Regions from separate parts of the Pseudarthrobacter cremeus genome, predicted to be linked through region 2. Evidence: riboswitches for the same ligand, from Rfam matches in the RefSeq annotation. Region 2 holds a riboswitch; each other region holds the start of a gene.

Region 1 (7,478 bases), on a different contig from region 2:
GCTGCCCCGGACAATGGTTGGCCCCACCGTGGGCCTGGTGCTGCTCGGCGTTTCGCTCACCGTCTTCGCCGGCCCGCTCTTCGGTGTTGCCGACCATGCCGCCCAGGAAATGCTTGACCGCACCTCATATATCCAAGCGGTGTTGGGCGAGGACGCGCCTGTACCGCCGCTGGCACTGAAGGCCGGAGGCGGAAAATGAGCCGCCGTCGGATTTCCCTGAGGCAGGAACTTCCCCTGCTCGTGTGGCTCGTCATCGTCTGGGGCGCGCTGTGGCAGGACTTCAGCCCCGGCAACCTGCTCTTCGGTACGTTGTTGGCCGTGCTGGTGGCGCGGATGTTCTATCTGCCTCCGGTGGAACTGAGCGGCCGGTTCAACATCCTCCACGCCGTCCCGTTCGCCGTGCGGTTCATGGGAAAGGTGGTGGCCGCCAGCATCGACGTCATGTACCTGGCCGCGGTCCGCGGACCGCGGGTGATCAGCGCCGTCGTCGCCGTCCAGCTCCGCAGCCACCAGGACCTCATGGTCACTGCCACAGGGCACGTCATTTCGCTGATCCCCGGTTCCCTGGTGGTGGAAGTGGACCGTTCCACCTCCACCCTGTACCTCCATGCGCTCAACATCAGCACCCCTGAAGGTGTGGAGAAACTGCGCCAGGAAGTGCGGAGCATCGAGGCAGGCCTGATCCGCATCATGGGCACGCCGGCAGAACTCGAAACGATCCGGCAGGAGGCCGCAGCATGATGCAGACCGTCCTGGCTGTCACCGCAGTCATTCTTTCGCTGGCGGCCGCAGGAGCCATCATCAGGATTGCCCGCGGGCCATCGCTGCTGGACCGGGTGCTGGCCTCGGACGTCCTGCTGGCCATCCTGGGCGCGGCGTTGTGCGTCGACATGGCCGTCAACCGGCACCTGAACAACCTGATGCTGCTGGTGGCGCTGTCGATCGTCGGCTTCGTCGGCTCGGCCACGGTGGCGCGTTTCGTGGCCGGCCGGCGGGAGCAGCCCAATGAATCCTGAAGCCATTCCGGTGGACATCATCATCGACACCGTATCCGCCGTGTTCATGGTGGTGGGTGCCCTGATGTCCCTTGCCGCCGCCGTCGGCCTGCTCCGCTTCCCGGACCTGCTCAGCCGCATGCACGCGGCCACGAAGCCGCAGGTCCTGGGCCTTTTCCTGCTGCTGGCGTCCATCGGCCTGCAGATGCGCACCTTGTGGGTGTGGCCGGTGCTGCTGGTGGCGTGGATCTTCCAGCTCCTGACGGTGCCGGTGTCCGCGCACATGGTTGGCCGCGCCGGGTACCGCACCAAGCACCTGCACCGTGAGCTGCTCAGCTCCGATGAGCTGGAAGCCGTGGTTCAGAAGGCGGCACAGACCGCCCGGGACGAAGCGTCCGACGCCGGCCGTCCGGACTGATTAAGGGCGGCCGGCCTTCCCGCCCGTGCCGGACAGACCGGCCGTTCCGCCGGCGCGGGACAGCCCCCGGCCTTCCCGCCGGTGCCGGACAGCCTGCTAGACGATGTCCTGGGACTTGGCGAAGCGGGTGATGGCGCGCTGGGTGCCGCGGTTGGCGAGCACCTGGATGACGGTGCTGACCGAGGCCGAGATGAGCGCGAAGGTCAGGGCTGACCGCAGTGTGGTGGGAGTGTCCTCGTGCTTGCCGGTGGGCGGCTTGCGCCCCGTGGACTTCTCCCACACGGCGTTGACTACCTTGGTGCCGAGGAAGCCGGCGCCGAGGCTGACCCCGGTGCCAAGCAGCTTGATGAAAAGGTTCATTCGTGTGACTCCTAGCGGGCGAAAAACGGACTGACCTTAGCCTAACCGCATGGACGCCAGGATCTCCCGCAGCGCTTCCACCACAAGGTCGTGGTCCTCCTGCTGGGGCAGGCCCGAAACCGTCACCGTGGCCACAGCGCCGACGCCGGTGACATAGACAGGGAAGCAGCCGCCGTGGGCCGCGTACATGGACTCGTCATACCAGCCCTGGTCCTCGATCCGGCCGCCCCGCAGCCGGGCGCGCAACCCCACCTGCAGCGAGGGGATCTCATACCGTGCCGCAGTGCGCTGCTTGGCCCGCACCCAGTGCTCGTTGTCCGGCGTGGCGCCTTCCAGCGCCACGTGGAACAGGACCTGGTCCGCCCTGGAAATGTCGATGGCGATGGGCAGCTTGCGGCTCTTGCCAAGCTCCACCAGCAGCAGCCCCAGGTTCAGCGCATCATCCTTGGTGAAACGCGGAAACTGCAACTCGCTGACCTCGGCGTCGATCCGGGCTGTCAGGGCTTCGAGGGCGGCGCGGGGCTGGTCCTCGCCCGAGTCGGGATCGAAGGCTGTAACGGGGGACGATTCGGAGGTCATGGCCCACAATCTACCCCGCCGGCGGTGTAAACTGGACCACGCCCAACAGGGCAGATTTATTTACGACAGGGGAGCGCCGCCGTCGGACATCACTGGCATTGCCAGGGAACCGTAGGTGGGCGCTGAGAGTGCGGACAGCCGCAGACCCTCGAACCTGATCCGGTTAGTACCGGCGCAAGGGAGTCGAGTTCTCGAAGTGTCCGGCAGCGGCGGCAGCGCCGCTTGCCGGGTGCACTTTCCCCTCCTGTTCCTCAGGAGGACCAATGACAACTGCAGCATTCAACAAGACAACCAATACCTGGCGCGTCGTAGACATTGTGGTGGCCGCGCTTATCGCGATCGCCGGCGGCGTGATTTTCTGGGCGTGGTCACAGGGCGCCGGCATCGTTTCCGCACCGATGAACGCCGTCTACCCCCCGCTGACCGGCCTGCTGGCCGGCGGCTGGATGATCCCCGCGGTGCTGGGCATGCTCATCATCCGCAAGCCAGGCGCAGCCCTCTTCTGCGAAACCGTCGCCGCCACCGGTGAGCTCATTATGGGCTCGCAGTACGGTGCCACGGTGCTGATTTCCGGGGTTCTTCAGGGCCTGGGCGCCGAGCTGGTGTTCTTCCTGCTCGTGTACGGCAAGTTCAGGTTCGGCTCCTTCCTGCGCCAGAAGTACAACCTCATCGCGGCCTTGCTGGCCGGTGCAGGTGCCGGACTGTTCTGCGGCCTGAACGACTCCTTCCTCCCCTGGGGCTGGAACATCGCCTACGAACCCGGTGACAAGCTCGCCTACATCGTGTTCTGCACCATTTCCGGCGCAGTGATTGCCGGCGCCCTGTCCTGGATCGCAACCCGCGGCCTGGCCCGGACCGGTGTGCTGAGCTCCTTCGCGTCGCGGAAGGCAGCTTCGGAGCCTGCCTTCAGCTGATGACCGCTTCCGACGCCGGCACCGCGGAGGTCCGCCCGGCCGCGGTGTCCGCGCGCGGCTGGGGCTGGCGGCACGCCGGCCGCTCCGCCCCCGCCGTCCAGGGGCTCGACCTGGAGATCGGTCCAGGCGAGCGGGTGCTCCTGCTGGGCCCCTCCGGCGCGGGCAAATCCACGCTGCTGCACGCCCTCGCCGGGGTGCTGGGGGACGAGGGTGACGACGCCGACGAGACCGGTTCGCTGCTGATCGACGGCGTTGTTCCCCGCGGCCAGCGCGGCCGTTCCGGGTTGATGCAGCAGGACCCGGAAACGCAGGTGGTCCTTTCCCGGCTCGGTGACGACGTCGCCTTCGGCGCCGAGAACCTGGCCGTTCCGCGGGACGAGATCTGGCGGCGGGTCCACGAGGCGCTCGACGACGTCGGGCTGCGTAGTGCCGCGGGTGAAGCCGGTGCCGCCGGCACGCGGGGTTCCGCCGGGCTCCCGCTGGACCACCCGACGTCGGCCCTGTCCGGCGGGCAGAAGCAGCGGCTGGCTCTGGCGGGCATCCTCGCGATGCGGCCCGGGCTGATCCTGCTCGACGAACCGACGGCCAACCTCGACCCTGACGGCGTGTTTGAGGTCCGCGACGCCGTGGGCCGCTGCCTGGACAAAACCGGTGCAACGCTGGTGGTGGTGGAACACCGGGTGTCCGTCTGGAAAGACCTGGTGGACCGGATCGTGGTCCTGCAGCCCGGCTCGGCCAACGGTTCGGCGGTCCTGCTGGACGGCCCCCCGGACCAGGTGCTGGCAGCGGCGCGGGACATGCTGATCGCGGCAGGAGTCTGGGTGCCGGGGTATGTTCCGGCAACCCGAAGCCGCACCTCCGCCGGTTCCGGCGACCTCCTGCTGGCCGCCGAAAACCTGGCTGTCTCCCGCGGGCGTCCGCTCCGCCGTGGCTTCAGAACCATCCCCCCGGTGGCGGTCCAGGCCGGGGTGGCGGCACAGGTCCGGGAAGGCAAGGCATTGACGGTGACGGGCCCCAACGGCGCCGGAAAGTCCACTTTCGCCCTGACGCTCGCCGGACTGCTTGAACCGGTGCACGGTAAGGTGTCCGCCGCGGTCGACCTGAGCGCGGGGGCAGGAATTGATCCCTTCAAGTGGAAAGCCAACCAACTGATTTCACGCATCGGAACGGTCTTCCAGGAGCCCGAGCACCAGTTCGTCACCGGCCGGGTGCTGGACGAGCTGATGTTCGGTCCCCGCCACCTGGGCCACGGGGAGGAACGGGTGGATGACCTGCTCGAACGGCTCCGCCTGACGCACCTGGTGGACGCCAATCCGTACACGCTCTCGGGCGGCGAAAAACGGCGGCTCTCGGTGGCCACGGTCCTGGCGGCCCACCCGAAGGTGCTGGTGCTTGACGAACCGACGTTCGGCCAGGATGCCAACACCTGGGCGGAACTCGCGTCTTTCCTGTCTGAACTGCTCGATGCCGGAACCGCGGTGGTCTCGGTGACCCACGACCAGGAGTTCAGTGCGGTCCTGGGCGGCACCGGACTGCACCTTGGCCCGGCGTCGCTGGGCGAGGCGCGCCTGGAAGCCGGTGCCCCGTGAGGGCGGCACTGAACCTGGGCGGAAACCACGCCCTCCTCACCCGGGCAAACCCGCTGGCAAAATTCGCGGCCGTCTTCCTGGTCACCCTGGTGCTGGCCCTCTCCATTGACTGGGTGTCTGCCACTACGGCGCTGCTGGCAGAGTTCGCGCTTTTTCCCCTGGCCGGCCTGACGCTCGGGCTCCTGTGGCAGCGGGCCTGGCCGCTCATCCTCGCGGCGGCCCTGGGCGGCTGGAGCACCGCGATCGTGGCGGCGGACAGCGGAACTGTACTGCTCGACGTCGGGATCTGGTCCATCAGCGAAGGGTCACTGCAGCTGGGGCTTGGCTTTGTGCTCCGCGGGCTGGCGATCGCACTGCCCGCCATCCTGCTGATGAGCTGCACGGACCCCACCGATCTCGCCGATGCCCTGGCCCAGAAGGCCAGGCTGCCGCACCGTTTTGTGCTTGGCACCCTGGCCGCGATGCGGCTTGTGGGGCTGATGGCTGAGGAATGGCAGACCATCGGCATGGCGCGCCGTGCCCGTGGAGTGGGCTCGCACGGAAGTCCCCTCCATCGGCTGCGCGCTACGCTGGGCCAGAGTTTCGGCCTGCTGGTCCAGGCCATCCGGCGTGCCTCCAGGCTGGCCGTCACCATGGAAGCCCGGGGTTTTGGCAGCGGGCAAAGAACATGGGCACGGGAGTCCACGTACTCCCTTTTGGATGTCTGGGTTTTGCTGGGCGGGGTCCTGATCGCGGCGGCGGCTGTTGTTTCAGCCGCCGGCCTGGGAACCTGGAACTTCGTCTGGCGCTGAACTGCACGGGTAGTCATAATCGAAGCCGCGTGACACAAATTGGGTCAGGGCCACGTCACCGCCCGGGGTCAACGGGTCGCGTGAGCAGTTGGCCTCCGCCCCTGATGCCGAGAGTGCGCCCGCGAGCCAGGTGGGCAGGTCATAAAGGTTGCTGGAGTCTGTTACCGGCCCCACGATCTGCCGCCACTGATAGCTCGAGGAGTAGATGCCGACGTCGGCCTGGATGCTGTGGAAGAAGGCCGTCATGCCTTCCAGGACGGCGCGGTTGGAGTTCCTGTCGGTTGACCAGCTGTTGCCGATTTCCACATCGAGCCACCACAAGTACTCATCCGGGCCTGTGATGCCACGGATGTAGGCGTCATCAAAGGCCTTGGCGTAGCCGTACATGTAAGCGCAGGCTGCACCCACGTCCTGGTCCTTGCACGTACCGTACGGGTTGGGAACTGAACTGCCCACCGGGTAGTCGTTGCTGACGGGCCACCATGAACCGGCGTGGCCGGGGTTGGCGGTGTTGACGTACAGCGCAACTGAAGGCTGGCTGGTCAGGTTCACGCTAATGGCCTGCGCCCAGCGGAGCTGTTCCGGGAGGCAGGGGTTGGTGCTGTTTGCCAGGCCGTTGTTCACACCCACGATCCCGAACGCCGGATCGGCCGGCAGCGTCTTCCTGCACTGCGGCCAGGAAATATCGTTGCCCAGGACCCGGCCGGTTGAATCGTCGGGTGGCGGTGCGGCGCTGGCCGCAGGAGCCACGGCCAGGCCCAGTACGGCCAAGAGCAGGCTCAGCGCTGCAAGCATGGCCACGCGGCAGGTTCCGGCTGGCTGCTCGTCCAACGCGGGCTGGTGCAACGCTGGCTCGTCCACCGCGGGCTGGGGCAACGCGGGCTCGTGCATCGCGGACCTCCACTGTCGCCGGCGACGCCGTGGCCGCACGTGAGGCGGGGTGCCCGTGAAGCCGGTATTTTCAGTCTCCCCCGCGGCGCAGGCGGGGTCAAGGAAAAGCGCCGGACATGGCGGATATCGCATGAAACGGATAATCTGTGAGGATTCTCGCTGAAATGCTCCAAATTTGGCCGGCAATAACTCACTTGTGATATTTTCGGTGTATGACTCAGGAAGCCGCCGAACACATTGCCGCCACCCTCAGGGACACCCGCACTGAGAAGGGCTGGACCCAGGGACAGCTCGCGGCCGCGCTGGGAACCAGCCAGAGCGCTATCGCCCGGATGGAGCAGGGAAAGCAAAATCTCAGCCTCAAAATGATCCAGCGGCTCGAAACCATCTTTGGCCGCAGCATCGTCAACGTCGGCAGGCCGCAGATGACGCACCTGCGGATCGAAGGCGGCCGGACGCTGTCCGGCGCGGTGGACGTCAACAGCAGCAAGAATGCGGGTGTGGCGCTCCTGTGCGCCAGCCTGATCAACCGTGGCACCACCGTGCTGCGCCGCCTCGCCCGGATCGAGGAGGTCAACCGGATCGTCGAAGTGCTGACCAGCATCGGCGTCGAATGCACCTGGCTTAATGACACCGACCTCCAGCTGCGCCGGCCCGCCGAACTCAACCTGGGCGCCATGGACGTTGAGGCCGCCCGCCGCACCCGCAGCGTGCTCATGCTCCTCGGTCCGCTGCTGGATGAAGCGAGTCAATACCGGCTCCCGTATGCCGGCGGCTGCGACCTTGGCACCCGCTCCGTGGAGCCGCACATGCAGGCGTTGCGCCAGTTCGGGCTGTCGGTTGAAGCCACTGCCGGGTTCTACACCGTGCAGGCTCCGAAACCTGACACGCAGGACCGCTCGTTCGTCCTGTCCGAACGCGGCGACACTGTCACGGAGAAC
Region 2 (7,478 bases):
GCGCGGCGATCGCGTCCCGGGCGGATTCGATTTTGGGCCGGCCCACGTCAGCAACTCCGTGGATCACCTGGCGCTGCAGGTTGCTGAGGTCAACGGAGTCGTCGTCAACTATTCCCAGCGTCCCGACGCCGGCGGCGGCCAGGTAGAGGAGCGCCGGCGAGCCGAGTCCCCCGGCGCCGATGACCAGGACCCTGGCGTTCTTCAGCCGCCGCTGCCCCAGAGCCCCGATTTCAGGAATAATGAGGTGCCGGGAATAGCGTTCCACCTCGGCCGGAGTAAGTTCACCGGCGGGCTCCACCAGCGGTTCGAGGGAAACAGGGGAGACATTTGGGGTCAATGTTGAAGCCATACTTCAATGTATGCCCCCAGATACCGCGCGGTCATATTACCGCACAGTAAAGTGGAGATAACTGCAAGCGAAAGTAGGACAACTGTGGTCCACGAAGCACGGGCTGACCGGGCGTCCGGCGGCGAACCTGCCGTACCTCCGCGCACCGGACAACGATCGGCCCGGCTTCCCCGGGATGAGCGCCGCGCGCAGCTGCTCGCCGCGGCCCAGGAGGTCTTTGTAGCCAACGGCTACCACGGCGCCGCCATGGACGAGATCGCCGAGACGGCCCATGTCAGCAAACCTGTGCTTTACCAGCACTTCCCTTCCAAACGCGAGCTGTACATTGCCCTGCTGGACAGCCATCTCGCATCCCTGACGGATCTGATGCTTGGCGCGCTGAACTCCACCACAGACAACGACGAACGCGTCCAGGCCGTGATGCGGGCGTATTACCGCTTTATCGCCAGCGACGACCAGGCCCACCGGCTGGTCTTTGAATCAGACCTCATCAACGATCCCGACGTCAGCTCCAGGCTCGAAACGTTCAACAAGACTTTCGCTGATGCCGTGGCCCGGGTCATCGCCGAGGACACCAAGCTCCCGCACCTGGAAGCCCAGCTGCTGGGCCGCGGACTGGCCGGAATGGCCCAGGTCAGCGCCCGCTACTGGCTGGAAACAGACGGTGATCTTGACCTGGATGTGGCCAGCGACCTCATTTACCGTTTAGCTTGGCGCGGAATCTCGCGCTTTCCCAAAGAGACCTAGACTACAAATAAGAGACACTAATAAATTTTTGATTGGCTGGGAGGCCCTGCATTGGAAATTAAGATCGGCGTACAGAATATTGGCCGCGAAATCATCCTGGAATCCAACCAGGACGCCGACGCCATTGCCAAAATTGTCGAGGAGGCAATTACGAAGGGCAGCGAGCTTCGCCTGAAGGATGACAAGGGCCGCGTCATCATCGTTCCCGGCAATGCCCTGGGCTACGTGGAAATCGGTGCCGAAGAGTCCCGCCGCGTCGGTTTCGGCCAGTTCTGACCGCGGGCACCCATGCTTTCACTCACCATAGTTGTCCTCGTGAGCGCGGCTGCAGGCTTTGTGGTCTGGGCCAATGACAAACGCCATACCAGGTACGGCATGGGGTTGCCCGCAGGAATTGCCGTTGCCGTGGGCGCGTTCAGCTGGATCATTTTCATGGCCGCAGGTTTTGGCTACCTGCCCGGCCTGACATGGATCCCCTGGATTCTGCCCATGGTCCTGGGGACCGCAGCAGCCATCGGAGCTGTCATCTACCTTGGCCGCACGCGCACCCGCCAGGACACCATGCGGCTGACGCAGGCTCTCAAGCTGTAGCTGGAACCGGCTGTAAAGCAGGCTGCACTTCTTCGGAATCAATGCTCCGGAATCAGTGCTCCGGCTGGTGCCCCGCCTCGGTGCACAGGCAGAGCCGGTTTCCTTGGGCATCCGTGACCACCACCCAATCAGGTGCGTGGTCACGGTTCATTAAGGCTCCGGCTGCCGCCGCCTTGTCCAGGACCGGCGCGGATTCGGCGAGGCTCCAGTGGACATCCACATGGAGCCTGTTGCTGTTGGGCGTGGGCGTTTCCTGGAACCACACACTGGGCCCACGGCCGTACGGGTCCACGAGGTCCCCGCCGGGCCCCTTCCTGTACCCCAGCGCCACGCGCCACACTTCGGCGATCTCGCCGGGGTCCGCGGTGTCGATGCCTATCTCCACCGTGCGGAACAGCCCCGGCTGCGCCTCTGCCCCTAGCTCTTCGGCCACGGAACTCGTTGCCTGCGCAGCAGCCGCATCCCGCTCGGTGACCTGGCCCCCGGCGTCGTGGGACGTCAAGCGGATAAACACCCGGTTGTACCGCCAGTCCAGGTCGGGATGGTGGTTCTGTTCTTCCGCGGAACGTCCGACGGCGGCAATCAGCTCGAGTGCGGCGGCCGACGTCGGCGCCTTGTAGACAGTCACCAGCCCGCCCAGCCGGTACCGCCAGTCCGGCAGTGCAGCCAGGACAGCGTCGATCCGTTCACGGGTGAGTATGTCTTCCTTGCCGGCCACGGCGGACTCCTCGGCTAGTACTCCAGAGCCCGGCCCGGCGGACGGCACCAGGGGCCGGCCTAGAGGAACTCTGCCCGGCCTTCCATGGCCGATGATGCCAAGGCGTGCTCACGGCGCGGTATCCTGCCGGCCGCTTTCGCCAGCCTACCGGCGATAACGGCGTGTTTGAAGGCTTCGCCCATCAGGGCCGGGTTCTGGGCGCGCGTTACCGCAGTGGCCAGCAGCACGGCATCGCAGCCCAGTTCCATGGCCAGCGCGGCGTCCGACGCCGTCCCGATGCCGGCGTCAAGGACCACCGGAACCGAGGCACGCGAGACGATCAGTTCGATGTTGTGCGGGTTAAGGATGCCCAGGCCGGTGCCGATAGGGGCGCCCAGCGGCATCACGGCGGTGGCACCCAGGTTTTCCAGGCGCAGTGCAAGGACGGGGTCATCGTTGGTATAGGCGAACACCTTGAAGCCACGGTTCACGAGCTGTTCAGTGGCATCCACCAGCTCGACGGCATCCGGCAGCAGGGTCTGTTCGTCCGCGATGACTTCCAGCTTTAGCCAGTCGGTCTCCAGCGCTTCGCGTGCCAGTTCTGCCGTCATCACCGCGTCGCGGGCGGTGAAACAGCCCGCAGTGTTGGGCAGGATCCGGATGCCGTGGTCCACCAGGAGCTGGAACAACGACCCCGATTCGGCGGGCGAATAGCGGCGCATCGCCACGGTGGTCAGCTCGGTCCCGGACGCCAGCAGGGCTGCGCCCAGCCCGTCCAGGCTGGGGGCTCCGCCCGTGCCCATGATGAGGCGGGAGCCGAGCTCGACGCCGTCGATGATCAGGGGGTCGCCATGCACTGGCTGTTCTGTTCCCTGTGTTGGGATGGTGCCGGTTTCTGTCATGGTGTCAGCCTCCTTGGACTGCGGTGACCAGTTCGACGTCGTCACCTTCGGCGAGCGCTGTGACGTACCACTGGCTGCGGGGTACTACTTCGGAGTTGTGCGCGACGGCGACGCCGAGTTTCTTCCCGTCAGTCGCCTGGCCATTGGCGGCGAGCGGCCGGCCGGTGATCTGGCTGACCAGGGTGGAAATTGAGGCGTCGTCGGCTACGGCATGCTGCGAACCGTTGAGGGTGATGATCATGCTGGTTCCTTTTGGTGGTCGATCGCGTCCGGCACGTCGTGGCCGGGGGTCTCCGGGCGTGAAAACCTTGATGGGCTCATGGCGGCCCAGCGCCGGTCCTCCCGGCCGTCCATGAGCTCACGGCAGATGACGGCCGCCGCCGGAGCCAGGAGCACGCCGTGGCGGAAGAAGCCGGTGGCAATAATCAGCCCAGGAATCTCGGGTACGCGGCCAAGGAGCGGTGCGTTGTCCGGGGTGGCGGGCCGCGCCCTGGCCGTGCATTCCAGGAGTTCCAGCTCCGAGACCGCAGGGACCAGGACCTGGGCGTCACGCAGCAGCTGGTAGACGCCGCCCGCTGAGACGGCGGTGTCCGCTGTGAGGGACTCCTCCGAAGCGGACACGGTATCTTCCCGCTGGGTGGCCCCGATCACCACTGAGCCGTCCTGCCGCGGAACGATGTAGACCGGCACGCCCCGGACCAGCCCTCGGACGGTGGAAGTGACCAGCGGGCGGAGGTGCCGGGGTACAGCCAGCCGCAGGATGTCGCCGTAGACAGGCCGGAGGGGAAGGTGCAGTCCCGCCGGCAAGCCGCCCAGGGTCGGCGCCTGCAACCCGTTGGCCACAATGGTTTCCGTGGCCTGGACTGTTCGGCCATGTCCCAGGCCCACGCCTGCGACGCGGCCGTTCTCCCAGAGAAGGGACCCGGCGCGCTCATCGACGGCGAATCCTCCGGTGGCCCCGTCAACTGCGGTTACGGCGCCGGGCCCATGGGTGGCAAGCAGCTCCCGCAGGGACACCACCAGTTTCCGCGGATCCACCTGGTGGTCAGCGGCAATTTCCAGGGCACAGGAAATGGCGGGGCTCAAGAGGCCCTCCTTGAGCCTTGCGCCGCGGACGGTGAGCGGTTCAACCTGCAGGCCGTGGGCCTGCTGCACCGCGCGCAGGTCCATCAGGGCCCGCCGGTCCGCAGCGTCCGCCCCGACAGCAAGGGTGGGAGTCGTCAGGTAGCCGGTATCCGCTGCTCCTGCGCGGGCAAGGTCCGCTGCAAAAGCAGGCCAGAGTCCTGAGGATTCGAGCATCAGCTCCAGGAGGTCTTCCTCCTGGTAGTGGAGTTCACTCACCGCGGCCAGCATGCCGGCAGCCGCCCAGCTGGCGCCCTGCCCCGGGGCGTCGTCAATCAGGGCAACGGAACGTCCCGAGCGCCGCGCCTCCCAGGCAATGCAGTGGCCGATGACTCCGCCGCCGATCACGGCCACGTCAGCCCGAAGTGTCTTCTCAGCGTGAAGCATCAAGGGGTTCCTTCCCTACGCCGGTATTAGCCGGATCAGGTCAAGCGGTCGGCTGTGACGCCCTCTCAGCCCGGCAGCTTTATGACGGCTGCAACGGGCTCCCGCAGTACCCGCCCAGTTTAGGGGAATTAGGCTGGCTTCCATGAACGTGACTTCCACACCCTCTTCAGGTCCCTCCGCCGTTCCTTCCACGGCGGGCTCCACACCGGATTCCGGCAGCGGACTCCCCCGCAGCGCCCGGCTGTACCTTTGCACCGATGCACGCCGGGACCGGGGGGACTTCGGCGAGTTCGTGGAAGCGGCATTTGCCGGCGGCGTAGACATCATCCAGCTCCGCGACAAGGAGATCGAGGCCGCCGAGGAACTGGAGCTGCTGGCGGTGCTTCGGGCGGCGGCCGAGCGGCACGGGCGCCTCTGGGCAGTCAATGACCGCGCGGACATCGCCCTTCTGTCCGGCGCGCCGGTCTTCCACATCGGACAGCAGGACCTGCCGGTGGCATCCGCCCGCTCGCTGCTTGGCGGAAACGGAGTGATCGGGCTTTCGACACATACCCCGGAACAGGTGGAAGGCGCCATTCGGCTGTCGTCGGCACTGGCAGCGCCCGACGGCGGCCTGGACTATTTCTGCGTCGGGCCGGTCTGGGCAACACCCACCAAACCCGGCCGGGCCGCCGTCGGGCTGGAGCTGGTGGAGTATGCAGCCGAGGCCGTGCGGGCGGCCGGCGGGGACCAGGAAACCGTTCCCTGGTTCGCGATCGGTGGAATCGACCTGGGCAACGTCGAAGAGGTGGTGGCGGCCGGGGCGCGCAGGATTGTGGTGGTGCGTGCCATCACAGAGGCCACGGACCCGGCGGCTGCGGCCGCGGCACTCCTGGCTGCTCTGGACGCGGGTGCCGCCTGACACCGCGTTGCCTGACAATCCCCCGCGCGGCGGGTCAACGCGTGCACGATCTGAGGAAACCGGGCTAATCTGACTTTTGTGTCACATCATCGTTTGGCTCCCTATGTCCGCGAACACACCAACGCCCTTGAGGCGGCTCTAAGTGCGCTTCGGACTGAGCTGGAACTGCCGGGGCCCTACCCGGAGGAGGCCGTCCGGGATGCCGAGGACGCCGTCGCCTCCCACGAACTGCCCGAAGCCGACCTGACGCACATCGAGTTCCTCACCATCGATCCGGCGTCGTCCACCGACCTGGACCAGGCGCTGTTCATCGAGCGCGACGGCGGCGGGTACCGCGTGCTGTACGCCATCGCCGACGTCCCTTCCTTCGTCCGCCCCGGTGGCGGCCTGGACGCCGAAACGCGACGGCGGGGCCAGACGTTCTACGCCCCTGACGGCCGTATCCCGCTGCACCCGGAGGTCATCAGCGAAGGGGCCGGGAGCCTCCTGGCCGGCCAGCTCTGCTCGGCGTTTGTCTGGGAGTTTGAACTGGACGACGCCGCACAGGTATCTTCTGTGGCCGTCCGGCGGGCCAGGATGTCCAGCCGGGCCAAGCTCTCCTACAAGGGCGTCCAGGCCGAACTCGATGCCGGATCAAACAACCCGGTGCTGCAGCTCTTGAAGGAAGTGGGCCTGAAGCGCGTTGAGCTGGAGCGCCGGCGCGGCGGTGCGAGCCTGAACATGCCCGAACAGGAAATCGTCCAGTTGCCCGACGGCGGCTACCGGATTGCCGCGGCGCCCCAGCTTCCGGTGGAGGACTGGAATGCCCAGATTTCGCTGATGACCGGCATGGCGGCCGCCAAGCTGATGCTTGACGGGAAAGTGGGAATCCTGCGCACCATGCCGGCCCCGGACGAGAGGTCGCTGCGGCATTTCAGGATCCAGACCGAGGCCCTGGGCAAGCCGTGGGACGGGAAAACCAGCTACGGCGAATACCTCCGCAGCCTCGATCCGACCCACCCCCGGCAGCTTGCCATCCTGCACTCCGCCGGCATGCTGTTCCGTGGTGCGAGCTACACGGCGTTCGACGGAACTGTCCCGGACGACGCCATCCAGTCGGCCATCGGCGCCGCGTATGCCCACACCACTGCACCGCTGCGCAGGCTGATCGACCGCTTTGTCCTGGTGATCTGCGAGGCCCTGAGCAACGGCCGGCCGGTTCCGGACTGGGCCCGGGAGGCACTGCCCTCCCTGCCGGAGATCATGGCAGGATCTGATCAGCTGGCGGCGCGGATGGAGCGCATGGCCCTGGACACCGTGGAGGCTGCCCTGCTGGTCAACCACATCGGGCAGGACTTTGATGCGATTGTGATTTCGGGTTCCAAACCGCAGAAGGATATCGGGAACGGAAAGAGCAGCAACGGGAAGAACGGAAACGGGAAGAACGGCAATGGGCCTTCAGGGATCATCCAGATCGCCGAACCCGCCGTGACAGCCCGGTGCGCCGGTGACATGGAATCCGGCACCAAGGTCAGGGTCCGCCTGATCTCCTCGGACATCGCCGCCCGTGAGGTCCACTTCGAACTGCTGGCATAGCCTTCCGCGCCCGGTTTGAAGTGGCTGAAACCGGTATTCGGGGTCCTTACGGCTAGACTGAAGAAGTAGAAATGGATGCCCGGTCGTTGATTTCCTTGATTTTGAATTCAACAAGCCCGCCCCTACGCGATCTTGAGATGTACCAGTTGGTCACCAGTGCCAGCATTTAGATAGCCCGCGATCGGCTTCCACTGGATTTGCTTGCGC
Region 3 (7,478 bases), on a different contig from region 2:
TGACATCGCCGCCGTCGCCGCCGTTGCCGCCGTCGGGTCCGCCGAGAGGCTTGAACTTCTCCCGGTGGACGGAGACACAGCCGTGGCCGCCGGTACCGCCGGATACGTGCAGTACTACCCGGTCTACAAAGCTCGCCACGTGGATCTCCTCAGTGCTGTTTCCTGGACGCCCGCAGGCACCAAGACGATTGTAATGCGGTTAAAAGAACAGTGGAGCGGACCAACAGGTCCGCTCCACCGCTTCAGAACTATTTGTTACTCTGCAGCTGCAGCAGCAACGATGTTGACTACGCGGCGACCGCGGCGGGTGCCGAATTCGACAGCTCCCGGGGTCAGTGCGAACAGGGTGTCGTCGCCGCCGCGGCCTACGCCGGCACCCGGGTGGAAGTGGGTGCCGCGCTGGCGGACGATGATCTCGCCTGCGGAAACTACCTGGCCGCCGAAGCGCTTGACGCCGAGGTACTGGGCGTTGGAGTCACGACCGTTGCGAGTGGAGCTCGCGCCTTTTTTATGTGCCATTTGAAATGCCTGCCTCTAAATTCTGGGGAATCTGCTGAAAACCTGAACAGTAACGAAGGTTACTTGATACCAGTGATCTTGACCTTGGTCAGTTCCTGACGGTGACCCTGGCGCTTCTTGTAACCGGTCTTGTTCTTGAACTTCTGGATGACGATCTTCGGACCGCGGAGGTCATTGAGGATCTCAGCCGTGACAGTTACCTTGGCCAGGTCCGCAGCTGCGGCAGTGACCTTCTCACCGTCAACCAGGAGCAGGACGGGCAGCTCAATGGTGCTGCCAGCTCCACCGGCGACGCGGTTGAGGGTAACGAAGTCTCCAACGGAGACCTTCTCTTGCCGGCCGCCTGCGCGGACAATCGCGTACACCACTTGGGAACTCACTTCTCTCGACGTTTATTACTAGATTTGCGTGCGGAACCTGGGTCCATAATTGGCTGGGCTCTCGCTGTGCCTCAACGCCGTGGGGTCGTAACCCAAGTGTTGGCGTAAGCACCGAAGATCTAGAATACGCTAATTTTGCCTTCGGCCGCAAATGAGGCTGGTTACGGCCGGTTGTCTGTGATAGGACCCACAAGCAGATCCAACACCCACAACCAGGAAACCGTGCCCGACTATCGTACCGGCTGAAGCGGCCGTTTACGCTCAGGAGTGCAGGCGCGGCGCGTCGAAGAATTCCACTTCGAAGCGGCAGGACTGGCTGAACGCGGCAATCATGGCTGCCCGCTCGTCCCCGGAAGCCCTGCGCCCGGCGTCGTCGGCCAGGGCGATGGCCTCACGGGTGGCCTGGGCGAAACCCTCGTCAGCGTAGGTCCGCAGCCAATCGGCGTAGGGATGCGCCGCCGGTGCGCCTGCGGCGACGAACTCCGCGTGCAGCGTCCTGCCCACCTCCGCGTAGAGCCAGAAGCAGGGCAGGACGGCCGCCACCAGCGCTCCGTAACTTCCGGACACGGATGCGGCCAGCAGGTGGTCCACATACGACTTCGTGACCGGCCCCAGGCCCGCCCCCGCCGGGCGGGAACTGAGCCAGGTCCTGTGCAGCTCGGATTCAACCTCCAGGCACTGCTGCGCGGAGCGTGCCCAGAAAAGCTGGGCGGCTTCCGTAGGCGCCAGCGCGCTGGCCCGGGCCAGCACCCGCGAGTAGCCGTTGAGGTAAATGGCATCCTGGGCGAGGTAATACGCGAACTGCCCCTCGGACAGTGCGCCGGTTCCCAGGTCCCGGATGAACTCCAGCCTGTAGATCGCTTCCAGCTCCGGCGCAGCCGCCTGCCGGAGCAGCTCAGCGAATTCCCCCTCTGCCGGGGCCGGCTGCGTGTGATGGAAGTGGTGGATCGGGCCGTTGCCACCACCCACCTCCAGCTGGCCGGAGGCCTGCAGCGCTCCGGCCAGCCACGGCTTCACCTGGCGAAGAGCGGCTTCCCAGTCCCCCAGCCGGGCCTGCGCAGCCGCCATTGCGGAAGACAGCGAGCAGCCGGTGCCGTGGCTGTTGCGGGTACGTACCCGCTCCCCCGCCAGCTCCACCACTTCTTTGGAGAGCAGTCCCGAGGAGTTGACCAGGGCATCGGGGCAGTCACCGCCGTCGAGGTGGCCGCCCTTGACCAGGATGGTGGCGCCGGTAGCGGCAGACAGCCGGAGTCCTTGCTGCAGTGCCTCCGGCCAGCCAGGCGCCTGCGGCTCGCCGAGGAGGAGGGCGAGTTCCACCAGGTTGGGGGTGATCAGGTCCGCCAGGTGAAGCAGTTCCCTGAGGGCCCCTTCCGCGGACTCCTCCAGGAGCCGGTCCCCGCTGGTTGCCACCATCACCGGATCAAGAACGACGACGGCGGGACGGACTTTTTCGAGCCAGTCGCGCACCACCTTAATCACCTCAGCGTCACCGAGCATGCCGATCTTGACGGCGTCGATGGTGATGTCCTCGCTGATGGCATCCAGCTGCTGGGCGAGGAAGGAAGCGGGCGGAACATGCACGGCCCGGACGCCCCTGGTGTTCTGGGCGGTCAGGGCGGTGATGGCCGCCATGCCGTAGCCGCCGAGGGCAGCAATGCTTTTGAGATCGGCCTGTATTCCGGCGCCACCTGACGGGTCGGAGCCCGCGATCGAGAGAACGCGTGGAATACCGCGCCGTTCGAGCACCGTTGCGGGCTGGCGTGGTGCGGCCTGGGGAAGGACAAATGCAGGAGCCAAGGAGACATCCCTTCGCCGGTGCTAACCGGACAGGTTCAACGGGTCTGGATCTCAGCCGGCACTCTGCGCGGCACCCCGTGTCAGTGGTCCAGCCTAGCGTTTCGCACAGGCTCCGGCCTTCCATGACGTCATGGGCCACGCCGCCGCATCCCGTGAACCGCATGAAGCGGTTAAAGCGCGATGCCCGGCCGGCCCTGTGCAATTCAGGACTGGCCGGGCAACCCGGTGGACTCGTCAGAGTTCCGGCGGGGTTAAAGCTCCGAGGCCGGAACCCCTACGCCGAGGATGATGGGAGCCTCGGCCGCGGCCTTGGGGGCCGCAGGGGCCTGGGTGTGCTCCGGCGCTTTGGCGGCGTGGGAGTGCCCGGTGGAAGCTGTTGGAACAGCCTCGTGGTGCTCCACCGACGTGGCATTGGCTGCGCCCTGGGCACGGCTGGCACTGCGGTTACGCCGCGGGCGTCGGGTGCGGGACTGGTCCGCGGTGTGGTCCGAGTAGTCCTTCTCCTCCGCGGCCGGCAGCCGGCGTGCCTGGTTCCCGGCCTCGGGGCGCCCGGCAGCCTGGCCTGGTGCGGCCGTGTCCGCTGCCGAAGTGGTTTCGGCCGGCTGGGCCGTTGGCGTTGCTTCAGCGGGAACCGGCGCACCCAGGTTGGCGAAAGCCTCGGCAAGACGGTCCAGGGTCAGTGCAGGCGACTGCGGGTGATCGGCGTGGTGCTCCACGAACGGCAGCACGACCTGCTCTCCGCCGAACGTAAGCACAGTGGCCGGGCGGCCCGTGGCGTCAGTCTCAGAGCGTTCTGCCGCGGCCGGGGACGGGGCTGATGCCTGTGAAGATGCCTGCGTTGGTGCTTTTGCCGGTTCCACAGCAGCAGCCTGACCTGCCGCGCTTATTGCCTGCGCAACCTCTTCTTCGTGCAGGTGCGCAGCGTGGGCAGCAGCGGCAATGTTTGCCAGTGCAGCCCTTGTGGCCTCTGCCTTGGCGTGGCGCTCCGCGTCGCTGGGGTCGGGGTGGACGGTGTGGATCTGTACCGGGGCTGCCGGCGCCACCTCCAGTGGCTGGCCTCCACGGCCGCGGCGGCGCTTGCGGTCAGTGCGTCCGCCGGGCTGGCTGTCTCCGCGCTGGTTGTCCATGCGCTGGTCAGGACGCTGATCGGTGCGCGGCCCGTCCACCCGGTGGCTGTCTGCACGCTGCACGTGGTGCTCGGCAGCGACAGTGTTGGCCCGGCGGTGTTCCACAGGATCGTCGTGGGTGACGATGCCGCGGCCGGCGCAGGTCTCGCACTGCTCCCCGAAGACCTCGAGGAGCCCGGTGCCCATCCGCTTGCGGGTCATCTGCACCAGGCCCAGCGACGTTACTTCGGCGACCTGGTGCTTGGTGCGGTCGCGGCCCAGGCATTCCACCATGCGGCGCAGGACAAGGTCGCGGTTGGACTCGAGCACCATGTCGATGAAGTCGATGACAATAATGCCGCCGATGTCGCGGAGCCGGAGCTGCCGGACCACTTCTTCGGCTGCTTCAAGGTTGTTCTTGGTGACGGTTTCCTCGAGGTTGCCGCCGCTGCCGGTGAACTTTCCGGTGTTGACGTCCACCACCGTCATGGCTTCGGTACGGTCGATCACCAGGGAGCCGCCGGAAGGCAGGAAGACCTTGCGTTCGAGCGCCTTGTGGATCTGCTCGTCGATCCGCCAGGCAGCGAAGATGTCCTGATCCGTGGTCCACTTTTCCAGGCGGCCCACCAGGTCCGGTGCAACGTACGTGACGTAGGCCTCGATGGTGTCCCAGGCCTCTTCACCGGAGACGATCAGCTTGGAGAAGTCCTCGTTGAAGACGTCGCGGACCACCTTGATGGTGAGGTCCGGTTCGCCGTAAAGCAGTTCCGGGGCGAGGATCTTGGTGGAGGTGGACTGGCTTTCGATGCCTTCCCACTGGGCCCGCAGCCGGTTGATGTCATGCGTGAGTTCCTCTTCGGAGGCACCCTCGGCAGCGGTGCGGACAATCACGCCGGCGTGCTCGGGGAGGCGGTCCTTGAGGATGCGCTTGAGGCGGTTGCGTTCGACGTCGGGCAGCTTGCGGGAGATGCCGGTCATCGAGCCGCCGGGCACGTACACGAGGTAGCGGCCGGGCAGGGAGATCTGGCTGGTCAGTCGTGCGCCCTTGTGGCCAACGGGATCCTTGGTGACCTGGACCAGCACGGTATCGCCTGATTTCAGGGCGTTCTCGATCCGGCGCTGCTTGCCTTCGAGGTTGACGGCTTCCCAGTTCACCTCGCCGGCGTAGAGGACCGCGTTCCGGCCGCGCCCGATATCAACGAACGCCGCTTCCATGGACGGCAGGACGTTCTGCACCTTGCCGAGGTAGACGTTGCCGATCAGGGAGTCCTGCTGGGTCTTGGAGACAAAGTGCTCAGCCAGGACGCCGTCCTCGAGGACGGCGATCTGGATTCTGTCGTCGCGCTGGCGGACGATCATCTGCCGGTCAACGGATTCACGGCGGGCCAGGAACTCGGCCTCGGTGATGACGGTGCGGCGGCGGCCGGTATCGCGGGATTCACGGCGGCGCTGCTTTTTGGCTTCGAGCCTGGTGGAGCCCTTGACGGACGTCACGCGGTTGTTCACCGGCGCTTCGGTGGCGGCACGCGGTGCGCGGACGCGGGTCACCGTGTTGGGCGGATCGTCGCCTTCCCCTCCGGCCAACTCAAGGTCCTGGTCGCCACGGCGGCGGCGGCGACGGCGGCGGGACGTCACGCCTTCGTCGGTCTGGCCTGCAGATTCCTCGTCGTCTTCAGCGGCGCCGTCCTGCCCTCCGTCGGCAGCATCAGCATCGCTTTCAATGTCGTCGGTGCGGCTGCGCCCCCGGCGTCCACGGCTGCGGCGCCTGCGGCGGCCATTTGCGTCGTCCGCTTCGCCGTCCTCGGCGTCGTCCTCTTCAGGCTCCGCCGCAGCGGTGACCGCCGCGGGTGCGGGGCGGACCACTGTGCTCAGGTCAGGTGCCTGGAAAAGCACAGAGGCGGCCGAGGCCGGCTCGAGGAAAAGCGAACCGAACGGGCTGGCCGTCCCGGCGGGGGCCGGTGCTGCTGCGGGAGCAGCGGCTTGCCGGTCCGTGGCTTCCTCCCGGGCGGGCTCCCGGGCGGCCGGAGCTTCCGGGGCCGGCGGAGCTGACGCGGCCTCAGGGGCTGCTTCGGCTCCGGCCGCAGCAGCTTCAGGGGCTGCGGCAGTTTCAGGGGCTGCGGCAGTTTCAGGGGCAGCAGCGGCTTCAGGGGTCGCGGCAGTATCAGGGGCAGATTCAGGAGCAGAGGTCTTGCGGGTGGCAACGCGGCGGCGGCGGACAGGTTTGGTGTCAACTGCGGTCCCGTCGCCCGGAACCTCGGCAGCAACCCCGGCGGCAGCCTCGGTGGCGTGCTCCACAGCGGCGGCCTCCGCAGCCGCGGGTGCCGCCATGGCTTCGTCGGCGAAGGCAGGCAGTGGTTCTGCCGGTTCGGCGGTCTTGCGCGCACGTGTCCGGCGGACGGGGGCTTTGGTTGCCGGTGCAGCGGCCACCACGCCGGTGTCAGGCGCCTCGGTGTCAGGCGCTTCGGCCGGGGACGTGCCAGGCGCTGCTGCCTCTGGCCCGGTTACGGCGTCTGAGTCCGGTGCTGCGGCTTTAGGCGCTGCTTTCCGCCGGGCCCGGGTGGCCTTCTTCGGCGCTTCCACGGCTTCGGCCGCTTCTGCTTCGATATTAATTGCTGGTACTTGGTCGTTTTCCATATGTGGCAACACTCCTGCCCCTGACGTACCGCCACATCCGGCACCCATTGGGGCACATATTGTCAAAACCCGCAGGCGTTGACAGAAGTCAAGTGGATACTCCCAGGTTCGCACCGGCAGTGGGGTGCGGCAGCCCGTGGGAGCCGTCGGCTGTGTCCTGAAACCCGTTGTTCTACATGCCACAACCAGGTGCCGACCAATGGGACGCGGAAAAACCGGATCAGAGAATCCGAAGCTTACCCAGCTCGTCATTGGCGGTCTTGGGAACAAGCCACCGGACCGGAGTCCGAATGTGGGTCGGCCTCCAGCCACGTTCATTCTCTCACACCCAAGCTCAAAGACGGCGGAAGGCCGGACGCGGATCGTCAGGGGCCCTTCAGGCTGAATGCTGTCCCCAGCCGCCGGCGTTACAATCAGGCAAGGAGCACCCGACGCAAAGGACGCCACGAATAATGCCCAGCATCTCCCCCGCCACAGGCACCGGCAGCCCGGCAGCCGGACGCCTGGCCGGCCCGGATCCTGTGACCGCCGCTACCATACCGCCCATGGCGCGTAACCGGCCTCTTGGCTGGCTGATGGTCATCACCAGCCTCGTGGGCTGGCTTGCATCCGGGACCCTGGTCCTGGAGAAGCTCGAGGTCCTCAAAGATCCCAACCACACCACCGTGTGCGATGTAAACCCCTGGATTTCCTGTGGCCAGGTGATGCAGACCTGGCAGAGTTCGGTGTTCGGCTTCCCCAACATGTTCATCGGCATCGTGGCCTTCGCAGTCACCCTTGCCGTCGGCATGGCCCTGCTCTCAGGAGCCACCTTCGCCCGCTGGTACTGGCTCGGGCTCCAGGCGGGTGTCACGCTGGGCTTCGCGTTCGTGGTCTGGCTCTGGTCCCAGGCCCTGTACTCGATCCATATCCTGTGCCCGTTCTGCATGATCGTCTGGGCCGCAATGATCCCGCTGTTTGTTTGGGTAACCATCAGGAACGTCACCCACGGCGTCATCCCGGTACCCGCCGGCGCAGCACGCGTGCTGGGCGACTCCGGATG
Region 4 (7,478 bases), on a different contig from region 2:
TTCAGCGCGGCGTCGTGGGTAGCTACAAATATTTCCGTGAAGCCCATGGGAACAGCCCTCATTCCGTCGACGGTGCGGCACTGTCGGGAAGCGTTGGTGCCACCCCGGCCGTTCGGAATCAGCCTAGTACATGCTCCGCCACGCGCCAGGAGGCATATCCGGGATGCATATCCCCGGGACGCATGTCCTGCGACCCACCTCCTGAAAGGCCGGGTTCAGCGCACGGCGACGCGGATCCTGTTGCGCCACGGGTCTTCAAAACGCAGTTCCGCGCCGGTGTGGTGGGAGGACACGCCGGATGCCTTGAGACGGTCGGCGAGCGCCCCGACGTCGTCACCCGAAGGGACTTCGATGAGGACCTCGCCGAGGCCAAGGGTGTCCTTGCGGGGGCCGGCTCCACGACTGTTCCAGACATTCATGGCCATATGGTGGTGGTACCGGCCGGCAGAGACAAACAATGCCTGCCCGTGCCAGCCCGCGGTCTTTTCGAAGCCCAGGGTTTCCACATAGAACTTGTGGGCCGAGTGGACATCGCCAACCTGGAGGTGGACGTGACCGACGCCGGCGCCGGCCCCGCGCTGACCTTCCAGGGATTCCTCGGTCAGGTGCTGCTCAAGATAGCGCTGCGGCGGCAGGGCGAGGCTGTCCATCACCACATCCGTGCCCTCCCAGGACCAGTTTTCCCGGGGCCGGTCCCAGTAGAGTTCAATGCCGTTGCCCTCAGGGTCATTGAAATAGAAGGCCTCACTGACCAGGTGGTCGGCGCTGCCGGTGAAGGACCGGGGTTCATACCGGGCGGCAGTGGCCACTGTTGCGGCCAGCGCGGCGCGGTTTTCGAAGAGAAGTGCGGTGTGGAAGAGGCCGGCCTCGCCCCTGCCGGGCAGATGCAGCGCCGGAGCGGCGGCAAGGTGGACCAGGGGGCGCTGGAGCCGGCCAAGGTAGACGCCGCCATCCTGCTCGGCAACGACCTCCAGGCCAAGTGCGCGCTGGTAGTAGTCGGTCATCAGCTTCATGTCGCCCACCTTGAGCATCACAGTACCCATGGTGAGGTCGGCAGGAAGGAGATCCTGGCTGGTCGCTTCTGCAGTCATGAAAAACTCCCCTATCCCGTGGTCTTCGGGGTCGAAGGCCTCTATGTTCCTAATTTACTTGAAGCTTCAATTTAATTCAAGTGATTCCGCGCGTGTCTACCGGCCGCTCTGACCCGGATCCCCGCTGCAGCGGCACCGTCCGGTGTTCAAGGAAAGCGATGACGGCGAGGACCCTGCGATGGTCATGGCCGGTGGCGCCCAGTTCCAGTTTGGCCAGGATGCTGCTCACATGGGTCTCCACTGTCCGTTCCGTCAGCCAGAGCCGGTCCGCTATGCCGGCGTTTGTCCGCCCTTCGGCCATGAGGGCCAGGACGTCGGCTTCCCGCGGAGTGAGCCGTTCCAGCCTGGAATCCAACCGCTTCGCACCCAGGAGCCGTGCGACGACCTCTGAATCCAGCGCTGATCCGCCGGCACGGATGCGCTCGAGCGTGTCCAGGAAATCGTTGATGTCCAGGACCCTGTCCTTGAGCAGGTAACCGAACCTGCCCCGGGAGACCAGGTTCAGCGAATGCCTGGTCTCTACATGCTGGGAAAGCATGAGGATTCCCATCAGTGGAAACTCGTCCCTCAGGGCTGAAGCTGCACGCGCCCCGTCGTCAGTGAGATCCGGAGGCATGCGCAGATCCAGGATGGTGAGGTCCGGCAGCGTGTCGCGGACTGCAGTGATGGCTTGCGGGGCTGTCGAGGCGGTGCGCACAATGTCGTGGCCGGCATCTGCCAAAAGCCGCGCAAGGCCTTCGCGGAACAGGACGGAATCTTCCCCGATCACTATCCGCACGGGAGCACCGCCTCCACCAGGGTGCCCTGACCGGCCGGGCTGACCACGGTGAGTGCGCCGCCGACGGCGCTGACCCGGTCCGCAAGTCCGGCAAGCCCGCCGCCATGATGGGCTATGGCGCCTCCTCCTCCATCGTCGCTGATCCGGATACTGACGCAGTCGCTGGTCCTCGCCAGGCGCAGGGCGATGCTGGCGCCGTCTGCGTGCTTGACGGCGTTTGCGAGCGCCTCGCTTGCGACAAAGTAGGCCGTGGAGGTGACGGCATCTGAAAGCTCGGGAAGACCATGGCCCGTCGCCGCGCCCGGCGGCAGCTCGAGGACGATCGGAACCGGAAGGAGGCTTGTGAGATGGGTCAGCGCTGCCTCCAGTCCGTCGTCCAGGCTCCCTGGCCTGATGCCGTGGGCCAGCTGCCGTAATTCCGCAACGGCAGTGCCAAGTTCGCTGACCGCCTCTTCCAGGGCAGTCATCACGCCGGCATCTCCTGGCCCCAGATGCCGCTGAAGAAGCCGCAGCGACATACCGATTGCCACCAGCCTCTGCTGGGCGCCGTCGTGAAGGTCCCGCTCAAGCCGGCGCCGCTCTACATAATTGGACCTCACAAGGCGTTCCCGGCTGGCCTCAACCTCGCGCAGCGCGGATGCCAACTGGAGCCTGAGCCGGGCCAGCTCCGCCGGATGCGCGATGACAGCGAGCACGTCTGCTCCCGGTGCACGTTGGCCTGCTCCCGGCGCCACCATGCCAATAGCCTCGCCGCCCAGTTCAATCCGCGCGTGTCCGGCTGAAGATTGCAGGGCCATCCCCTCTGCGTCGAGATACAAAGCTTCACCTGGCAGCCTGTATCCAATGCGCAGGCCGGGATCCCGGACGGCGCGGCGCAGCACAGACTCAAGGTCTTCAGGTTGCGAGGTACCGTCGTGGATCCTCTGGAGGAGTCCGTTGATGGCTTCAAGAGCACGCTCCCTTGCGGGAAAAAGCCATTGGCCGAGCCTGCGTTCGACGACGCCACGCACGGGCAGAAGCAGCAGCACTGCGCCGGCGGTGGCCACCGCCACGACCAGGGTCCTGGCGTTCCCTTCGCTGTTCCCCGCAAGGGAAGCCGCCGCGAGGACCACGGCCGCCACGGCAACCGCCATGAAGACGTGGCTCGTGGACCGGATCAGGGCGCGGTTGGCGTCATAAAGGGTGCGCCGCAGGATTGGCGCTGCGATGGCGGCGGGCAGCGCTGCGTAGAGGAAGGCAATCCCGGTGATGACGATTGCTTCGTTACCCAGCAGGAGATAGCCGAACCAGCCGAGGAGGAGGGTTGCCGGCACCGCTGCTGAAGCAAGGGTCAGAAAACGCAACTGCTCGCGTTCGGGATCGTTCGCTTTTCTGTACCGGCGCAGCGGGGAGATGGCGCTGGCAATGAGTGCAGCCAGGAAAAGGGGAAGCAGGGCAGCGGCAGCCATTCCGGCGGCTTCGGACTGCGGAAAAGCGGGCTCCGTTAGCGGATATGCCCGCTCCGGAGGGTCCGGAGCGTACGCCGCCAGCACATTAAACGCCACAACTATAGCCGGTAGAACCCACGCCAGCACCCTGTCGAACCGGTCCTGAAGCCTGCCGTCCGGGAACACCAGCAGGATCCACGCCCAGGGCAAAAAGAACATCATCCACGCCCCCTCCGTCAGCGCCACGAGGTGGCCACTGACCGGCAAAGTGCTGCCGCTCCGGGCCGCCGCCGCGAGGTACGCGTCCATGCTTCCGACGGCAATGGCGCTGGCGCCGGCCAGGCAAAGGAATGCAGACACAGGGTTTGCCGGGCGTCGGCCCGCCACCAGGAGCCCAAGCAGCAGCGCAGGCACGCCAGCGCTCATGCGGATGAGGATTGCCGTCAGCTGTTGCGGGTCCGTGATGCGGGACAGTCCGGCGAGTCCCGCGACCAAGGCTGCGACGGTGACTGCCGCAATGGCAAACGAAGCGAGCCGGGGCCACAACACAGGCTCAGTGTATGCCCGTCCCATGACCACGGGCATCAGTGGTGGCACGGAGGAAAAGTCCCGCGCCAGCCGCGATCCGCACATGCCGGACGACGTTCACTCTGGGATGAAGCCGGGATGCCGATCGGGTGTCCCGGAACAACGAAAGGCAGGAATATGTCCACTGCAGCAGCCCGAATTGAGAGCAAAACAACTGGAAGGAAGGCCCGCGATCTGCGCCGCTTCTGGCGTCTCCTGATAGCCGTGCTCATTCCCCTTGGCCCCCTGGGCATCACCGTGGGACGGGCAGTGATGCCCTTCTGGACGGATATGGACGGCCGCCAGATCATCGAAAGCACCATCGCGCATCCGGAAACCTCGGCCGGCATCGCCTGGCTGGGGCTGGCGACCTATCCTGCGATGCTCGCCGGGGTCCTGGCCTTGGGATTTGTCGCGAGGCGCCATTCCCCCGTACTGGCAACCCTGGGAGCGGCCTTGAGCTTCCTGGCATTTGCCAACTGGAACGCCGCAGGAAACTCGGAAGCATCGATCCATGCCATGGCTGCAGTCGGTATCGGAACCGAGCAGATCGTGGGGGTCACGGACGTCCTGCTCGGGGCGCCCATAGCGGCGGTGACAGGTTTCGGCTGGCTGGTCGGGCACATCGCCGGCATGATCCTCGCGGGGATCGCCCTTGGCCGATCAGGACTGGTCCGCTGGTGGGTGGCCATCGCCCTCATCGTGTCGCAGCCATTTCATTTCATCGCCGCGGTAGTCATCCCGAACCGCTGGCTGGATGTCACCCTTGGCTGGGGACTGACGACGTTCGCATGCCTCATGGTGTCGCTGGCCATCCTACGCGTAGCAGACGATGACTGGGACCTGCCGCCGGTCTCCAGGGCCTAGCTGGCTGTGGTAGCTTCGTCTACGACCACACGGGGGCCCTGCATGGGCTGAGATCAGGCTGACGCTGCCTGCGACCGTTGAACCTGTCCGGGTAATGCCGGCGAAGGAAGTGAGTATCCCTTGAGCACCACCGAAACACAGCACAGCCCTGTCCACGCCGGGGCAATCAACAACACCGCGTCACTGAAATCCCATTCCTTGGCGTACCTTGAGGATCCGGACAATGGCATCCGGGTCCCCGTCACCGAGATTGCCTTGGACCCCTCGCCCAACGGCGAAGCCAACACCCCTTTGCAGGTGTACCGCACGGCGGGCCCCGGCAGTGATCCCGTCGTCGGCCTGGAGCCCTTCAGATCCTCCTGGATTGAGGGGCGGCATGACACGGAGCCCTATTCAGGCCGCAAGCGGAACCTGCTCGACGACGGCCGCTCGGCCGTCCGCCGGGGGGCCGCGTCCTCGGAGTGGAAAGGCACGCGGCCGGTTCCCCGCCGCGCCGTCGAAGGCAGGACGGTGACCCAGATGCACTATGCCAGGGCGGGCATCATCACTCCGGAGATGAGGTTTGTTGCACTGCGGGAGAACTGCGACGCGGAGCTTGTCCGGAGCGAGGTGGCAGCCGGACGTGCCATCATCCCCAGCAATATCAATCACCCGGAATCCGAGCCGATGATCATTGGCAAAGCTTTCCTGGTGAAAATCAATGCGAACATCGGCAACTCAGCGGTCACCAGTTCCATCGCCACCGAGGTGGACAAGCTGCAGTGGGCCACCCGGTGGGGCGCGGACACGGTGATGGATCTCTCCACCGGCGAGGACATCCACACAACCCGCGAGTGGATCATCCGCAACGCACCCGTGCCGATCGGTACCGTGCCCATCTACCAGGCCCTGGAGAAGGTCAACGGCGAAGCCAACGCACTGACCTGGGAAATCTTCCGGGACACGGTGATAGAGCAATGCGAACAGGGCGTGGACTATATGACCATCCATGCCGGCGTGCTGCTGCGCTATGTTCCCCTGACGGCCAACCGCGTCACCGGCATCGTGTCCCGCGGCGGCTCCATCATGGCCGGCTGGTGCCTGGCGCACCATCAGGAGAACTTCCTGTACACCCACTTCGACGAACTCTGCGAAATCTTTGCCAAGTACGACGTCGCATTCTCGTTGGGCGACGGCCTGCGTCCGGGAGCGACGGCGGACGCCAACGATGCCGCGCAGTTCGCCGAGCTGGATACCCTGGCCGAGCTCACCCAGCGGGCCTGGGAGTTCGATGTCCAGGTCATGGTGGAAGGTCCCGGGCACGTGCCCTTCCACCTGGTGCGGGAGAACGTGGAGCGGCAGCAGAAACTCTGCAAGGGCGCCCCGTTCTACACCCTCGGCCCCCTGGTCACCGATATCGCCCCGGGCTATGACCACATCACCTCCGCCATCGGCGCCACCGAGATCGCCCGCTACGGCACGGCCATGCTCTGCTATGTCACGCCGAAGGAACACCTGGGCCTGCCCAACAAGGACGATGTCAAGACCGGCGTGATCACCTACAAGATCGCCGCGCACGCCGCGGATCTTGCCAAGGGCCACCCCGGCGCCCATGAACGGGACGATGCCCTGTCCAAAGCCCGGTTCGAATTCCGTTGGCGCGACCAGTTCGCACTCTCCCTGGACCCGGTCACGGCGGAGGCGTTCCACGACGAAACCCTGCCCGCAGAGGCCGCAAAAACCGCGCATTTCTGCTCCATGTGCGGGCCGAAGTTCTGTTCGATGCGGATCAGCCAGGACATCCGGGACGAATACGGTTCAGCCGATTCCCAGGAAGCGATCGCGGCGGCCTACAGCGGCATGCGGGAAAAGAGTGCGGAGTTCATGGCCTCCGGCGGCAAGGTCTATCTGCCGGAACTGCAGGTACCGGCAACCGACGGTGAGGCCGCCTCAGGACGCCTGAACTGACGCTGACCTGCTGACATCGGCGATAAAGGACCGGATGGCGCGGTCCCCTTCCGCCGAATCCTGGGGCCGGTGCCCGCCCGCGGCGACGCGGTGCACGGCACCGGTTTCCCGGAGGTAGCCGGCGATTTCCTCGTAGAGCGGTTCCCAGCCGCCTGTCAGCACCATGGTGGGGACCCCTGGAACTATGTGCAATGGAGCTTCCCAGGCAGGTACCTGCAGCCGGAGCCGGCGGGCGGACCGTTTTTCCTCCACGGAGGAAGGCTCCTGCAGGTCCGCCGCAAACATCCTGCGTAGGAACTCACGCTGGAAGTCTTCATCGCCCAACTGGTGCCGGACGTCAAAAAGCGGCTGCATCAGGGCAACATGGGCTGAGGTGGCAGGCAGTTCAGCGGTCAGCGAGAGGCAGGCCGGCTCCACCAGCGTCAGGGAAAAGACGAGGTCCGGGCGTTGGACGGCCGCCATCATGGCGGCGATGGCGCCCTGGGCATGGGCGACAACGTGGCCGCCGGCCCCTCCGCGGCCGTCATCGGCCAGCGAACGCAGGATGATGGCGGTGTCCTCCGTGAAGGAAGACTCCATGGGCCCGGCGACGGGGTCGAAGCCGTGGCGCCGCAGGAACAGGGCATCGTAGGCCAGCGCCATTCCGTGCTGGCGCGGCCACGCGGCCGCCCCGAAAGGCCCGGCGCCGTGCACGAACACTACCCTCTGCTTGAACATGACCCAACCCTATTTGACGGTGCCGACATCCATCAGGAGGCGGCACCGAATCCCGTGCTGAGCCCCCACCAAAGGGACAGGATG

What was found. Region 2 has a riboswitch for thiamine pyrophosphate ahead of thiO (glycine oxidase ThiO). Riboswitches for the same ligand answer to the same signal wherever they lie in the genome.
Region 1: it holds a riboswitch for thiamine pyrophosphate, as region 2 does, so the genes downstream of both, ACS5PJ_RS04020 (ECF transporter S component) here and thiO (glycine oxidase ThiO) in region 2, are expected to answer to the same signal.
Region 3: it holds a riboswitch for thiamine pyrophosphate, as region 2 does, so the genes downstream of both, thiD (bifunctional hydroxymethylpyrimidine kinase/phosphomethylpyrimidine kinase) here and thiO (glycine oxidase ThiO) in region 2, are expected to answer to the same signal.
Region 4: it holds a riboswitch for thiamine pyrophosphate, as region 2 does, so the genes downstream of both, thiC (phosphomethylpyrimidine synthase ThiC) here and thiO (glycine oxidase ThiO) in region 2, are expected to answer to the same signal.

What each region holds. Positions count from the first base shown of each region.
Region 1 covers NZ_JBPZHC010000002.1:68,165-75,642, forward strand. Annotated here, with positions in the region: gene ACS5PJ_RS03990 (Na+/H+ antiporter subunit D) at 1-199, shown strand, start outside; gene ACS5PJ_RS03995 (Na+/H+ antiporter subunit E) at 196-741, shown strand; gene ACS5PJ_RS04000 (MrpF/PhaF family protein) at 738-1,016, shown strand; gene mnhG (monovalent cation/H(+) antiporter subunit G) at 1,006-1,413, shown strand; gene ACS5PJ_RS04010 (DUF4235 domain-containing protein) at 1,510-1,773, opposite strand; gene ACS5PJ_RS04015 (heme-degrading domain-containing protein) at 1,810-2,352, opposite strand; TPP riboswitch at 2,410-2,551, shown strand; gene ACS5PJ_RS04020 (ECF transporter S component) at 2,616-3,266, shown strand; gene ACS5PJ_RS04025 (ABC transporter ATP-binding protein) at 3,266-4,855, shown strand; gene ACS5PJ_RS04030 (energy-coupling factor transporter transmembrane component T family protein) at 4,852-5,646, shown strand; gene ACS5PJ_RS04035 (glycoside hydrolase family 25 domain-containing protein) at 5,605-6,537, opposite strand; gene ACS5PJ_RS04040 (UDP-N-acetylglucosamine 1-carboxyvinyltransferase) at 6,750-7,478, shown strand, end outside.
Region 2 covers NZ_JBPZHC010000004.1:122,146-129,623, forward strand. Annotated here, with positions in the region: gene moeB (molybdopterin-synthase adenylyltransferase MoeB) at 1-349, opposite strand, end outside; gene ACS5PJ_RS09075 (TetR/AcrR family transcriptional regulator) at 434-1,096, shown strand; gene ACS5PJ_RS09080 (DUF3107 domain-containing protein) at 1,148-1,372, shown strand; gene ACS5PJ_RS09085 (hypothetical protein) at 1,385-1,687, shown strand; gene ACS5PJ_RS09090 (4a-hydroxytetrahydrobiopterin dehydratase) at 1,740-2,405, opposite strand; gene ACS5PJ_RS09095 (thiazole synthase) at 2,465-3,286, opposite strand; gene thiS (sulfur carrier protein ThiS) at 3,291-3,527, opposite strand; gene thiO (glycine oxidase ThiO) at 3,524-4,795, opposite strand; TPP riboswitch at 4,790-4,910, opposite strand; gene thiE (thiamine phosphate synthase) at 4,938-5,696, shown strand; gene ACS5PJ_RS09115 (RNB domain-containing ribonuclease) at 5,775-7,271, shown strand.
Region 3 covers NZ_JBPZHC010000001.1:586,474-593,951, forward strand. Annotated here, with positions in the region: gene obgE (GTPase ObgE) at 1-139, opposite strand, end outside; gene rpmA (50S ribosomal protein L27) at 256-519, opposite strand; gene rplU (50S ribosomal protein L21) at 579-887, opposite strand; gene thiD (bifunctional hydroxymethylpyrimidine kinase/phosphomethylpyrimidine kinase) at 1,161-2,645, opposite strand; TPP riboswitch at 2,687-2,784, opposite strand; gene ACS5PJ_RS02600 (Rne/Rng family ribonuclease) at 2,948-6,436, opposite strand; gene ACS5PJ_RS02605 (vitamin K epoxide reductase family protein) at 6,889-7,478, shown strand, end outside.
Region 4 covers NZ_JBPZHC010000001.1:680,336-687,813, forward strand. Annotated here, with positions in the region: gene ACS5PJ_RS03050 (hypothetical protein) at 1-47, opposite strand, end outside; gene ACS5PJ_RS03055 (VOC family protein) at 216-1,091, opposite strand; gene ACS5PJ_RS03060 (response regulator transcription factor) at 1,168-1,869, opposite strand; gene ACS5PJ_RS03065 (sensor histidine kinase) at 1,860-3,845, opposite strand; gene ACS5PJ_RS03070 (hypothetical protein) at 4,002-4,730, shown strand; TPP riboswitch at 4,750-4,856, shown strand; gene thiC (phosphomethylpyrimidine synthase ThiC) at 4,851-6,677, shown strand; gene ACS5PJ_RS03080 (alpha/beta fold hydrolase) at 6,660-7,394, opposite strand.